3 regions of the Bacillus infantis NRRL B-14911 genome follow, and region 2 is predicted to be linked to each of the others. Evidence: riboswitches for the same ligand, from Rfam matches in the RefSeq annotation. Region 2 holds a riboswitch; each other region holds the start of a gene.

Region 1 (3,902 bases), 1.2 Mb from region 2:
CTGCGGGCTGAGCAGCGCCCTGATGAAGGAAGCGCGCTGCTTCATTCCGCCGGATAATTCATGCGGATAGGCATGCGCATACTGCCCGAGCCCTGCTTTATGTATCATTTCCATGGCTTTTTCCTTATCTGTTCTGCCTGTCAGTTCCTGTCCCAGAAGGACATTTTGCAAAACTGTCCTCCACGGAAGAAGGGAAGGGGTCTGCGGCATATAACTCATGAAACCTTTTTGGCCATTGATCGATTGGCCGTTCATCTGGATGCTTCCTTCATCGGGTAGAAGCAGTCCCCCAATCAGATTGAAAATGGTGCTTTTTCCGCTTCCCGAAGGCCCGAGAAGGGAGACGAATTCACCTTCATTAACTTCAAGGCTTAAGTTATTAAGGACCATCTGTTCCCCAAAAGATTTTGATATATTATCCAGGTGCAGGAGATTCATTTTATCTGCTCCTTTTTATTCCATTTTAAAAGCAGGCTCTCTGCCAAAAGGATTGCTCCGAAGAAAATCAGGCTTAGTATCATAATGGCAAATATGGCTACAAAAACACGGTCTGTCCGGAAGGAGGAGGAGGCGAGAGTCATAAAAACGCCTATCCCTTTTTCCGAACCGAGCCATTCTGAGATGACAGCGCCCATAACACTGTAGGTGGCCGAGATTTTCAGCCCTGAAAATAGCGAGGGCAGGGAGCCGGGCCATTCCAGCTTCCAGAACAGCTGCCTTTTGGTGGCTCCTGACATGGCCATATAATGCTTAAGCTCGGCTGGAACCTGCCTGAAACCGTCCAAAGCTGCCACAGTGATTGGAAAAAAACAGACAAGAATAATGACAATAAATTTCGGCAGCAGCCCAAACCCGAACCAGATGACAAGGAGAGGGGCAAGGACGATGACAGGGACATTCTGGGATAGTATCAGCAGCGGGTAAACAGATTCCCTTACAGCCGGCAGACGGTGAAGGATGATGGCCGCGGTGAGCCCGAAAACAGTCCCCAGTGCAAAGCCGGCCAGTGATAATAGCACAGTTGACGCCAGGTGGCCGGAAAAACGGGCCCAGCTTTCCACAGATTCAGCCATGATGTCAGAGGGCGGCGGCAGGAGCCAGGCAGGGACTTCTGCCAGCCTTACTGCTGCTTCCCAGAGAATGAACAAAAGGAGGAGAACCGCTGCCGGCTTCCATCCTTTTACAGCCACTTTCTTCATTTGTATTTATCCGTCAGGTCATCCATCGTGATCCCATCAGGCTGAAACAGAATTTTGACTTGAGAAATCACATTTTTGCTTCCCATTGCAATCATTCTTTCATTCATCCTTGCGATGATCCGGAATAGCTCTTCAAGCTCGCCTTCCATCGTTGTCTCCAGTGGATGGACCTCGTATTTCACTCCGGATTCTGCAATGATTTTAATTGCTTCATCTACATATGGAATAACATCTTCCCCGTTTTTTGTTTTAGGTATAATCTGAATGCTGATCAGTGTACTGGCCATTATGGTTCCTCCTATTCTGGCAAAAATTCATTGGTAAAAGCTTTTTCAGCGTCCAGCTCGCTGTCCAGCAGTTTATTTTCATACATCCATTGGGCATAGTTTTCCCAAACCTCTATACTCTGTTCTCCCCATTGTTCTGCATCATCCTGATATTTTGGAGACAGCCATTCCTGGCTTTTCTTGACCAGCTCGGCGTCTAAATCAGGTGCAGCCTCAAGCAGGATATCAGCAGCTTCTTCCGGATTCTTGATTGCAAACTGATAGCCCTGTGATGCTGCTTTTACAAAGGCTCTGACAGTATCAGGACTATTTTTGATCATTTTCTCATTTGTAGCCAGAACAGGTGTATAATAATCGAGTTTATCGGAATAGTCGGTAAGGTAGACCATATTCAGATCTTCTCCGCGAAGCTCCGCCTCGACGCCAGTCCACCCATAATAAATCCAGGCAAAATCGATATCCCTTTTAACAGCTGTAAAGAAATCGGCATCCCCCATGTTAACAAAGGAAACATCAGAGACATCTGCATTTTCCTGCTTCATTAATGAGGCGATAACAGATTCCTCAACAGGCGATCCCCAGCCTCCATATTTTTTCCCGGCAAAATCCTTTGGCGAGTCGATATTTTTTGCTGCAGGAGAAGCAAAGCCGGACGTATTATGCTGTATGACGGCGGCTACCGACACAAGCGGGACACCCTGAACCCGTGCCTGTGTAATACTTTCCTGATAGCTGACGCCAAAGTCGGCCTTACCGGAAGCAACCAGCTGGTCTGCTCCAGCGTCACCAGGCATGATGATTTCTGCATCAAGGCCATTTTCTTTGAAAAAATTCTTTGCTTTGGCAGCGTAAAGTCCAGTGTGATTAGTATTTGGTGTCCAGTCAAGGACAACCGTTATCTTTTCCAGGTCCTGCCCTTTATCAGCTTGTCTTTCTTCCTGACCAGTCTGTCCTCCGGTGCAGCCGGCAAGCAGGCAGACAGTGCACAATGCGCTGAGCCATTTCTTCATGATCAATCCTCCATGCTGTTTCTGATATTATTCCAAAAAGACCGCCGGTTAATGGCATAAACTAATTCTGGACAACCGCGGGCGGAGGTGCTGTTCCTTTATATCCCGATGCAAACAAAAAAGCGCCCGGATTTCAGAACCCGTGCGCAATAAAAAACATTCATCAATTAAGAATATGTTTCCTACGCTGGCATCTCTCCAGATCAGGTTCAAAGGGTCCTTTATTGTAAAAATAAAGTCTCAACCGTGCCCGGTTCCCCCACAATTCTCTCCTATTTACAGCCGCATAAAGCAGCCGGTCCGTTCAGAGCTCCCGCATTCATCCGGGAATCATGGTCCATTATAACAGATATTCTCTGCAATGGCATTGAAACAGCTTTCTTCCGGAAAATTCGGAGTTATCCCTATATATCCCTGTGCTGCCATGGAAAGAATTAAGTTTGGAACTGAATCTTTATCTGTGATAGGGTAAGGAATGTTGAAAAAAGATTGAATGGAGGAGAAGACATGAAATATCTTGCCTTAATGATTGCTGCATTCATGCTGATCTCATTCCAGATTGTCCAAAATCCCGGAAAACAAGCATTTGCCAAGACGATTGATAATGTCGATATATATACTGTAAAAGAAGAGGATAGCCTTTCGAAGCTCAGCAGGCAATTTGGTGTGGCTGCAGAGGATATACAGAAGGCTAATTATAAAAAGGATGAAAAGATATTTGCCGGAGATAAGCTCATCATTCCGTCTGCTCCAAAGAAAAAGAAGCGGATAACAGAACAAAAGGTCAGCTTATCTAAAGGAGAAAAAGATCTTTTGGCAAGGCTTGTGCATGCGGAGGCAAAAGGTGAGCCGCATGCCGGAAAAGTCGCTGTGGCTGAAGTGGTCCTCAATAGAATGAAGGACGAAAAATTTCCGGACACAGTCAAAGAAGTTATTTACGAAGACAGGCAATTTGAGCCTGTGGACAATGGGATGATCAATAAACCGGCAGGGAAGGATTCACAGAAAGCAGTCCAGGAGGCATTGACTGAAGAAAGAAAAGACGGTGAGTCCCTGTTTTTCTTTAATCCTGACCAGACTAACAGCAAATGGCTCCGCACAAGGGCCGTTACAAAAGAAATCGGCAACCACCGGTTTGCGAAATAGAATAAAGAAAAAACTCTTGTTGCTATACAAGAGTTTTTTTGCTGTCTTCTTCCATATCTATAATATTGTCTGGCTGTGTTTCTCTCCATAGCTTAAATCTTTCAAGCTCATTGGCGATTTGCTTGATGATAAAGCCGATGATTGCGGCATCATCCAATATGCCGATTCCGGCAAGAAAGTCGGGGACAAGATCCAGGGGAGACACAAAATAGAGAATGCCAGCAATGACCGTAACAGCTGTTTTTGCAGAAATGTCCCTA
Region 2 (3,902 bases):
AACCGGCATAGGGGGAATTTCTTCCCATGTGTGCACTGTAAAGGGAGTCTTCCTTTTAGCCTGGCAAAAGTTTTTATAAAATAAGTTATTCTCATACTGATAGCTGAAAAGTTTAAGCGCCAGTCTGCCAAACCTCTCATCAGAATCTTTCCCTGCTTCGATAAAATCTTTAATTTCCGCTATCAAACTGATCGATTCTTTTTTCATCACTTGCCGCTCCTTTCTTAAACAGATTTGGGAGATTGACTAAAGACAGCTGAAGAAAGATGCTAGTGAATGCTCCGATTAAGATGCTGTTCGTCAGGAATGTCCCTGCTATTCCTGACGCATTCACAGCATATGAAGGCAGTGATATGGCCAGCAGCATGGAAAGCCCGACAATCATATAGTTGATTTGAGTAGCTTCCGCCTTTGCCAGAATCGAGATCCCTGTGAACACCAGCGTTGCGGCAGCCGGCAGGAAGATTCCGCCGACAACCGGGGCCGGCGTCAGAGCCAGGAGTGCGCCCGCTTTAGGCACAAGCCCGAGCACCAGGAAGATGACAGCAGCAGCCATGACCGGGTATCTTGAGCCAACCCCGGTCAAACGCAGCAGGCCGACATTCTGCGCATAAGCTGTCGTCGGAAATCCGCCGATCAACGCTGACACAAAAGAGCCCGCCGACTCTCCCGCAAAACCGCCGCGGATCCTTTTGGCTGTCAGCTCCGTTTTCAGCATCGCAGAGGACGCCTGATAAACGCCCATTGCCTCTATTACAGCCACAAGATACGCAATGAAAAAGGTCAGGAAGGCTGCCCATTCAAATGTAAGTCCATACGGAAGCAACTGTGGAAGGCCAAACCATGCACTTTCCTTGATCATGGCAAAATCAGCTTTTCCCAGCGAAAAAGCAAGTGCATCGCCTGCAATCAAAGCAATCAAAAACGAAAAAGACTTCCAAAGACCTTTTCCGAACAAAGAAAGGCCAAGGACAATCAAAGCTGTTGTTATCGACAGCAGCAGGGTTGATGGACTGGCAAACCCTTCATCACCCGGAGAGCCTCCCAGAAATTCATGCAAAGTGAACCCGGCAAGCGAGATCCCGACTAAGAAAATGACGGTCCCGGAGATGACTGGTGTGAACAGGGCCCTCAAGCGCCCAAGCACCCCGGTTATTGATAAAAGGAACACAATGGCGGCACTCACCAGGATGCCCCCGGTTGCTGCAGCAAGCCCATTCGCCTTGCCGGCTGAAATCATAATTGCATCAAATGCAGCTGACGGTCCCTGAATGATCGGCAGGCGGACCAGCTTTGTCGCCTGTATAAAGGTGACAATACCGGCTGCAATGAAGATGCTGTTCACCATATTAGCCGATAATGCAAATGGCAGTCCGATCATAGCTGCCACAAAGATGGGATCCAGCCAGACATTCGAGACAAAAACGTGCTGGAGCCCATATAAAACGGTTTTTCCCGGCGGAAGCTTTTCTTCCAATCCTATTAATATCTCATCCGTGCTGGATTCTGTTCTTCTTTCGTCCATCTTCATTCTCCTCATCCTTTAAATTGACCTGTTCGAAAATCGGTGTCCGTTTTTTCTTCAGAATGGCCAAAATAATGATTCCCAGTAGGGCTCCGGCAGTCGAACTGAAGATAAAGAGCGGAATAAAGCCGAATAGTGCGGCCTTCTGCCCCATGATCATGGTGGCAAGCGGATATGAAAGGAGCGCACCGATGATGCCGGTGCCAATCACTTCCCCAGTAAAGGCCATCGACAGCTTTTTTGTCCTGCTGTAGAGAAGCGCTGCAAGCAGCGCACCTGCCATGCTCCCTGGAAAAGCAAATACTGAGCCGGTTCCCATTAGATTCCTGAGCAGCGATATACATAACGCCTGTGCCACGGTGTAATAAGGGCCAAGCAATACGGCTGACAGCACATTCAGCAGATGTTGGACCGGGAATACTTTTGTAAAGCCAAGCGGAATATACAGCATGCTGCCTGACAGCGTTCCCACTGCAGCCATCATTGCAGCAGCAGTTAATCTTTGTGTTTTACCCATACAAAAATCCCTCCATGCTAATTTGCACTGAGGGAATGGAGGCGGAGGGGTTAACATGCCGGCTCTTTGCCAGCCGCAGCATAAAATCCCGCACTTCCCTCCGCCGGCATAACCCGGATCAGGTATAAGGGTCAGGGCCGAAAAAGGCCCACTCTCAGCCGGACTCCTCCGGCTCCCCCAGTGCTTTTATGTATTAACTTATCTTGGATATAAGGCTGTTTAGACCTTTAACGGCCTGGCTTAGAGTTTTTAAAATGAAGTGCCGGCCATTTTACCGTTAATTCCTGCTGGTATAGGAATCTATCAAGAAGGAACTGATATAGGCTTCCAATCAATTTTAAGATTACTGCTCTTTTGATCCCCACTAAAAAAGCCCGGTCCCCATATGAAAGAAGGACCAGGCTTTTGCACACATAAAAAAAGTACTGTTGCTCATTCTACTTTCCTACGCTGGCATGATCCAGTTCAGGTCCAAAGGGTTAAAAAACATCGGTTTTCCTCTCAGCCCGCCTGTGCGGACACCCCTAGCAGTCACACAATATCCAATTAAGAATCATCATAACTTTGTTACTGTCAAAAGTAAAGACAATGTTTATTTCTTCCTGCGCCTGATCAAAAAGAAAGCTGCGCCAATAACAGCCGCCGCAATCAGCATATACACCACATTAGAATACATATCCAGATACCCCACTGCCGTTTCCCATGAATCACCAAAGGCCGCTCCAATATTTACAAGGATTGTATTCCAGATCAATGTGCCGATGACTGTAAATAGCAGAAACAGCGGAAAGTTCATTTTTGCCATCCCGGCAGGAATGGAAATCAGGCTTCTTACCAGCGGGATCATCCGGCATATCAGAATTGTCCAATAACCGTAGCGGTCAAACCATCCAAAAGCTTTATCTAAATCAGCCTTTTTCAGGCGGAGTATGCCTCCCCACCTGTCTATCATTCTCTCAAACCTGTTTCGGCTCAGTAAAAGGCCCGCCCCGTATAGCAAAGCAGCGCCCACTGTCGAGCCAAGGGTAGCCGCTGCAATCGTTCCAATAACAGTAATATTTGTTTGTGCCGTCATGAAGCCGCCAAATGTCAATATAATTTCAGACGGGATAGGGGGAAAAATGTTCTCAAGCGCAATCAGCAGGAAAATTCCTGCATATCCGAATTGTTCAATCACATCTTTAATCCAGTTCTCCATAATACCTCCCAAGACGAAAAAGCATATCAGTTAATTAACGTTAAATTCTGTTTCCTCCCCTTCAGGAAAAGGAAATTCCCTATAAGTTCAGGCCATTCAGATGAAATTAGAATAACTCATCCTGAAAAATAATCAAACAATAACTTGCACAAGACCAAAAACAAGAACATTTGTTCTTGAAGTGCATATGTTTTATGGAGACTCTTAATGAGGAGGATGTCCATGAAAGCTATCCCTGATGCTTTTGCCTGCATGGCACGTTATCTTATGGAGGATGATGAAGCATCTGCAGAATTGTGGAATAAAGTACTCCTTGCTGCTAAAAAAAACGGGTTGGGAAATGACGAGGAAGCTATATTGCCTGCTGCTGTAGAATCATTAAGGGTACTGATGAGGAAAATGAAATCATCCCAGCCTGCAAAAAGTCCTGCCGCTTATTTTTACGTTGTCATAGATCGCAAGCTAAAGCTGCTGAAGGTACATTTTTAATTTTGTTAAGAACTTACCTGAGCCGAAAAAAGATCCGCCAGTGATTAGGGGCGGATCTTCTCTTTTATGCGTAATTAAAATTGGGATGGAGGCGGTGTCTGTCCAGACGGCATTGTTCCATGAATATAAATCGGGCCTGGCGCCAAAATTGGTATCTGCCCCATCGGCTCCGG
Region 3 (3,902 bases), 280 kb from region 2:
CTTTACTCCTGTGCTCGATGATGACTCTGCAAAAATCATCCATTATACGATCCGGCTGCAGATGAGCTATCTTTTTCAGAAAACTGAATATGCCGATGAACTGATTCAGAAACTGGCACCGCTTATCAGCAAAAGGCTGACGCTTGTCATTGTCCCTGAATACCATTTCTATCATGGTTTATGGCTTGTCCGTTTTTATGAACATGAAAAGCAGAAAAAGAAAAAAGCTCTTCATTTGGCTAAACTGAAGGACTCTATATCAAAAATGAAACGCTGGGCAGCTCTTTCCCCGTCGAATTTCCGTCATAAATACTTGCTTTTAAAAGCAGAATACCGAAGGATTGCCAAGAGGGATTCCAATCTTTTTAATATTTATGATGAAAGCATTCAGGAAGCCGAAAAGAACGGCTTCCTGCAGGATGCTGCCCTTGCAAATGAATGTGCAGGCCGATACTTTTCTGCGCAGGGATATAGCAGGATGGCAAGTTCCTTTTTCTCAGAAGCTTTTAAATGCTATCGCCTTTGGGGTGCAGAAGCCAAGGCTGATGATCTTCGGAAGAAGGTTAAAATTTCCTTACCGAAGGAACCGGAAACCAGTCATTCCATTCAGTTTGATGAGTATGCCCTTGTTTCCGCCGCCCAGAGCATATCCAGGGAAGTAGTGCTTGAAAATCTGCTGGCCCGGCTAATGGAGGTTACCATGCATTACAGCGGAGCAGACAGGGGGATTCTGCTCTTTAAACGGGATGGAATTTGGACGATCGGGGAGTATGCCGGTGGGGGTGAACGGCCAAAACGCTTCGAGCCGGTCCAAGGAAGAGAAATGCTGTCCGAACAGGCAATAGAACTTGCAGAGCTGAGCAGAGAAGGAATCATTCTTGATTATGCCTGTGAAAACAGTCTGATTTCAGGGGATCCTTATGTCAAAAGGATGCTGTTGAAGTCGCTCATTTGCCTGCCGATCCTGAATAAGGGTGAAGTAAAGGGTATGATGTACCTGGAAAACAACCAGATTTCGCATGCATTCACAAAAGAAAATCTCCGGGTTCTTGAATTGATTGCCTCTCAGGCAGCCATATCTTTGGAAAATGCAGATCTGTATGAGAGGATGGAAGCAAGGGTTGCCCGGCGGACCGAAGAGCTGAATGAAGCAAATATCCGCCTGGAGAGGGCCAATAAAGAACTCGACCGCTCAAGGCAGGCAAAGAACACTATATTATCAGACATCTCTCATGATTTAAGGTCTCCGCTTGCTGCCGTTAAGGGCTATATAGAAGCTGTGCAGGAGGGTATTGCCGAATCAGAAGAGCAAAAAAGAGAATTTCTTCAGCGAAGTGTCAGCCGCCTGAATGAACTGAATGTCCTGATCCGCGACTTGTTTGATCTTTCCCGTATGGAGGCTGGCCAAATACGGTTTGAGATGGATTATTTGCCCCTTGGCCAGATGCTGGTCAATATTAGGAAGCAATTTAAATTTGAAGCCGAAAAGAAAGGACTTTATTTTGTCCTGGATCTGGAAAACACGAATGTTGAGAATGTTCCGTTGGTGGAGGCAGATCCCGCCCGTCTGCTGCAGGCCTTCTCCAATCTGGTCTCAAACAGCATCAGGCATACAGAGACTGGCGGTTTGATCCTTAGCGCCAGGCTGGCATCCCAGGGCGGAAGTGTCAGGATATGCCTGTCAGATACCGGCAGCGGCATCCCGGCTGCAAGGCTTCCATTTATTTTTGACAGGAACTATACCAAGGCAAGCAGTAACAGCAGGACGGCCGGAAATGGCATCGGACTTTCGATTACAAGGGAAATCATCGCAAGGCATAATGGTAAAATTTGGGCCGAGAGCAATGAAGGAGAAGGGACTTCCGTTTTCATTGAACTGCCAATCTATCATTTTGCCGCAGAAATGGTTTAGTAAATGATTATCGCTTTACGCCGGGGACAAAAAAAGATACTATGTAATTGTCAATCTAATAAGCAACTACTGGGGGTGCCTGCGGAAAGCAGGCTGAGAGAAAAACTGGCCCGTTTTTTAACCCTTTGGACCTGATCTGGATGATGCCAGCGTAGGAAAGTAGCGAAGTGGAACTATTTGCTATATTTTTATGCACAATTGCCAGGTCCTTTTCAGGGCCTGGCTTTTTTGCTGCTGAAAGGAGAAAAGGGAATGAATACAATAGAGATAGCAGTGATGCTGGAAAAGCTTAGGGCTGAAAAGCCGCTTGTACATAATATCACCAATATGGTTGTCACCAATTTTACCGCTAACGGCCTGCTGGCGCTGGGGGCATCGCCTGTCATGGCTCATGCTGCAGAAGAAGCTGCCGATATGGCCGGCATTGCAGGGGCGCTGGTCCTGAACATCGGCACTCTTACTTCCCCTGTGGTAAAATCTATGAAACTTGCGGGAGAATCAGCGGGCAGAAACTCAGTGCCGATCATCCTTGACCCGGTCGGGGCAGGTGCAACAGCTTACAGGACTGAAACAGGCAGAAACCTTCTCGAAGAGCTGCCGATCTCCATTTTGCGCGGCAATGCAGCCGAAATATCTCACCTTGCCGGAAAAGGAGGAGAAATTAAAGGTGTTGACGGCGGGGAAGCCGGCAACCCGGAAGAGACAGCCCTTCTTGCTGCAAAACTGTTCAACACCGTAACTGTTATTACAGGGAAGGAGGACATCATTTCTGATGGAATAACAGTTGTCCGGATCAGTGGCGGAAGCAGCCTCCTTACAAAAGTTACAGGAACCGGCTGCCTGCTGTCATCGGTCATAGGCGCTTTCCATGCAATTGAATCAGACTCACTGAAAGCCGCGGCGGCTGCGCTGGCTGTATACTCTGCAGCGGCAGAAATGGCTGCAGAAGCAGCGGGAAACAAAGGACCTGGAACCTTTCAAATAGAGCTGCTTAACAGCCTTGCCCTGCTTAAGGGTGAGGATCTTGAAAACAGGACGGACATTACTGTCCTCAAAGGAGAAATATAAATGAATATTAAGAAAGCATTGACAATAGCGGGTTCGGACAGTGGAGGCGGAGCCGGAATCCAGGCTGACCTTAAGACCTTCCAGGAACTTGGTGTCTATGGCATGTCAGCACTGACAGCAATCACCGCTCAGAATACCACTGGCGTGCAGGCGGTCTTCCCGATGACGGCCGAAGCTGTAGGTAAACAGATAGAGAGCATTGGAAGCGACATGGGGACGGATGCTTTAAAAACGGGCATGCTTTTTGATGCAGACATCATTAAAGCTGTTTCTGCTGTTATCAGCCATTATCAATGGACAAAGGTGGTCGTCGATCCTGTGATGATTGCCAAGGGAGGGGCTAGCCTCCTGCAGGAAAGCGCCATGGCAGCCCTGAAGGAACATTTACTCCCGCTCGCACTAATCATCACCCCTAATATTCCTGAAGCAGAAGCAATAACCGGCATGAAAATCTCTTCTTTAGCCGAACGGAAAGAAGCTGCCAGGAGATTATGTGCGCTCGGCGCTCACAATGTAGTCATTAAAGGGGGGCATGAAACAGGAAATCAAGAAGCTGCTGCTGATTTGCTTTTTGATGGAAGCAGCTTTGATGTGTTTGAAGGCAGGAGGGTGGATACAGTCAATACCCATGGGACCGGCTGCACCTTTTCAGCAGCAATCACGGCAGGACTGGCGAAGGGGCTTTCTGTAAAGGAGAGTGTCCGGCTTGGAAAAGACTTCATCCAGGCAGCCATCGAAGATGATCTTCTCCTTGGGAGCGGCCACGGCCCGACAAACCACTGGGCATATAACAATAGACAGAAAGCAGAGGGCTTGGCATATGGCGCGAATTGACAGTCAAAGAATGAAAGAGCTGTTAAAGGTCTATTTTATCATGGGAAGCACGAACTGCACTAAGAATCCGGATATGGTTATGAAAGAG

What was found. Region 2 has a riboswitch for thiamine pyrophosphate ahead of thiW (energy coupling factor transporter S component ThiW). Riboswitches for the same ligand answer to the same signal wherever they lie in the genome.
Region 1: another riboswitch for thiamine pyrophosphate. It lies ahead of N288_RS07640 (ABC transporter substrate-binding protein); the one in region 2 lies ahead of thiW (energy coupling factor transporter S component ThiW).
Region 3: another riboswitch for thiamine pyrophosphate. It lies ahead of thiM (hydroxyethylthiazole kinase); the one in region 2 lies ahead of thiW (energy coupling factor transporter S component ThiW).

Annotation. Positions count from the first base shown of each region.
Region 1 is NC_022524.1:1,488,399-1,492,300, forward strand. It holds gene N288_RS07625 (ABC transporter ATP-binding protein) at 1-438, opposite strand, end outside; gene N288_RS07630 (ABC transporter permease) at 435-1,199, opposite strand; gene N288_RS07635 (thiamine-binding protein) at 1,196-1,486, opposite strand; gene N288_RS07640 (ABC transporter substrate-binding protein) at 1,498-2,496, opposite strand; TPP riboswitch at 2,659-2,767, opposite strand; gene N288_RS07645 (cell wall hydrolase) at 3,004-3,642, shown strand; gene N288_RS07650 (YkvA family protein) at 3,665-3,902, opposite strand, start outside.
Region 2 is NC_022524.1:2,706,931-2,710,832, forward strand. It holds gene N288_RS13715 (LuxE/PaaK family acyltransferase) at 1-207, opposite strand, end outside; gene N288_RS13720 (solute carrier family 23 protein) at 170-1,525, opposite strand; gene thiW (energy coupling factor transporter S component ThiW) at 1,491-2,042, opposite strand; TPP riboswitch at 2,121-2,231, opposite strand; TPP riboswitch at 2,468-2,578, opposite strand; gene N288_RS13730 (DedA family protein) at 2,635-3,240, opposite strand; gene N288_RS13735 (hypothetical protein) at 3,463-3,729, shown strand; gene N288_RS13740 (manganese catalase) at 3,804-3,902, opposite strand, start outside.
Region 3 is NC_022524.1:2,426,919-2,430,820, reverse strand. It holds gene N288_RS12145 (ATP-binding sensor histidine kinase) at 1-1,912, shown strand, start outside; TPP riboswitch at 1,974-2,087, shown strand; gene thiM (hydroxyethylthiazole kinase) at 2,165-2,980, shown strand; gene thiD (bifunctional hydroxymethylpyrimidine kinase/phosphomethylpyrimidine kinase) at 2,981-3,814, shown strand; gene thiE (thiamine phosphate synthase) at 3,801-3,902, shown strand, end outside.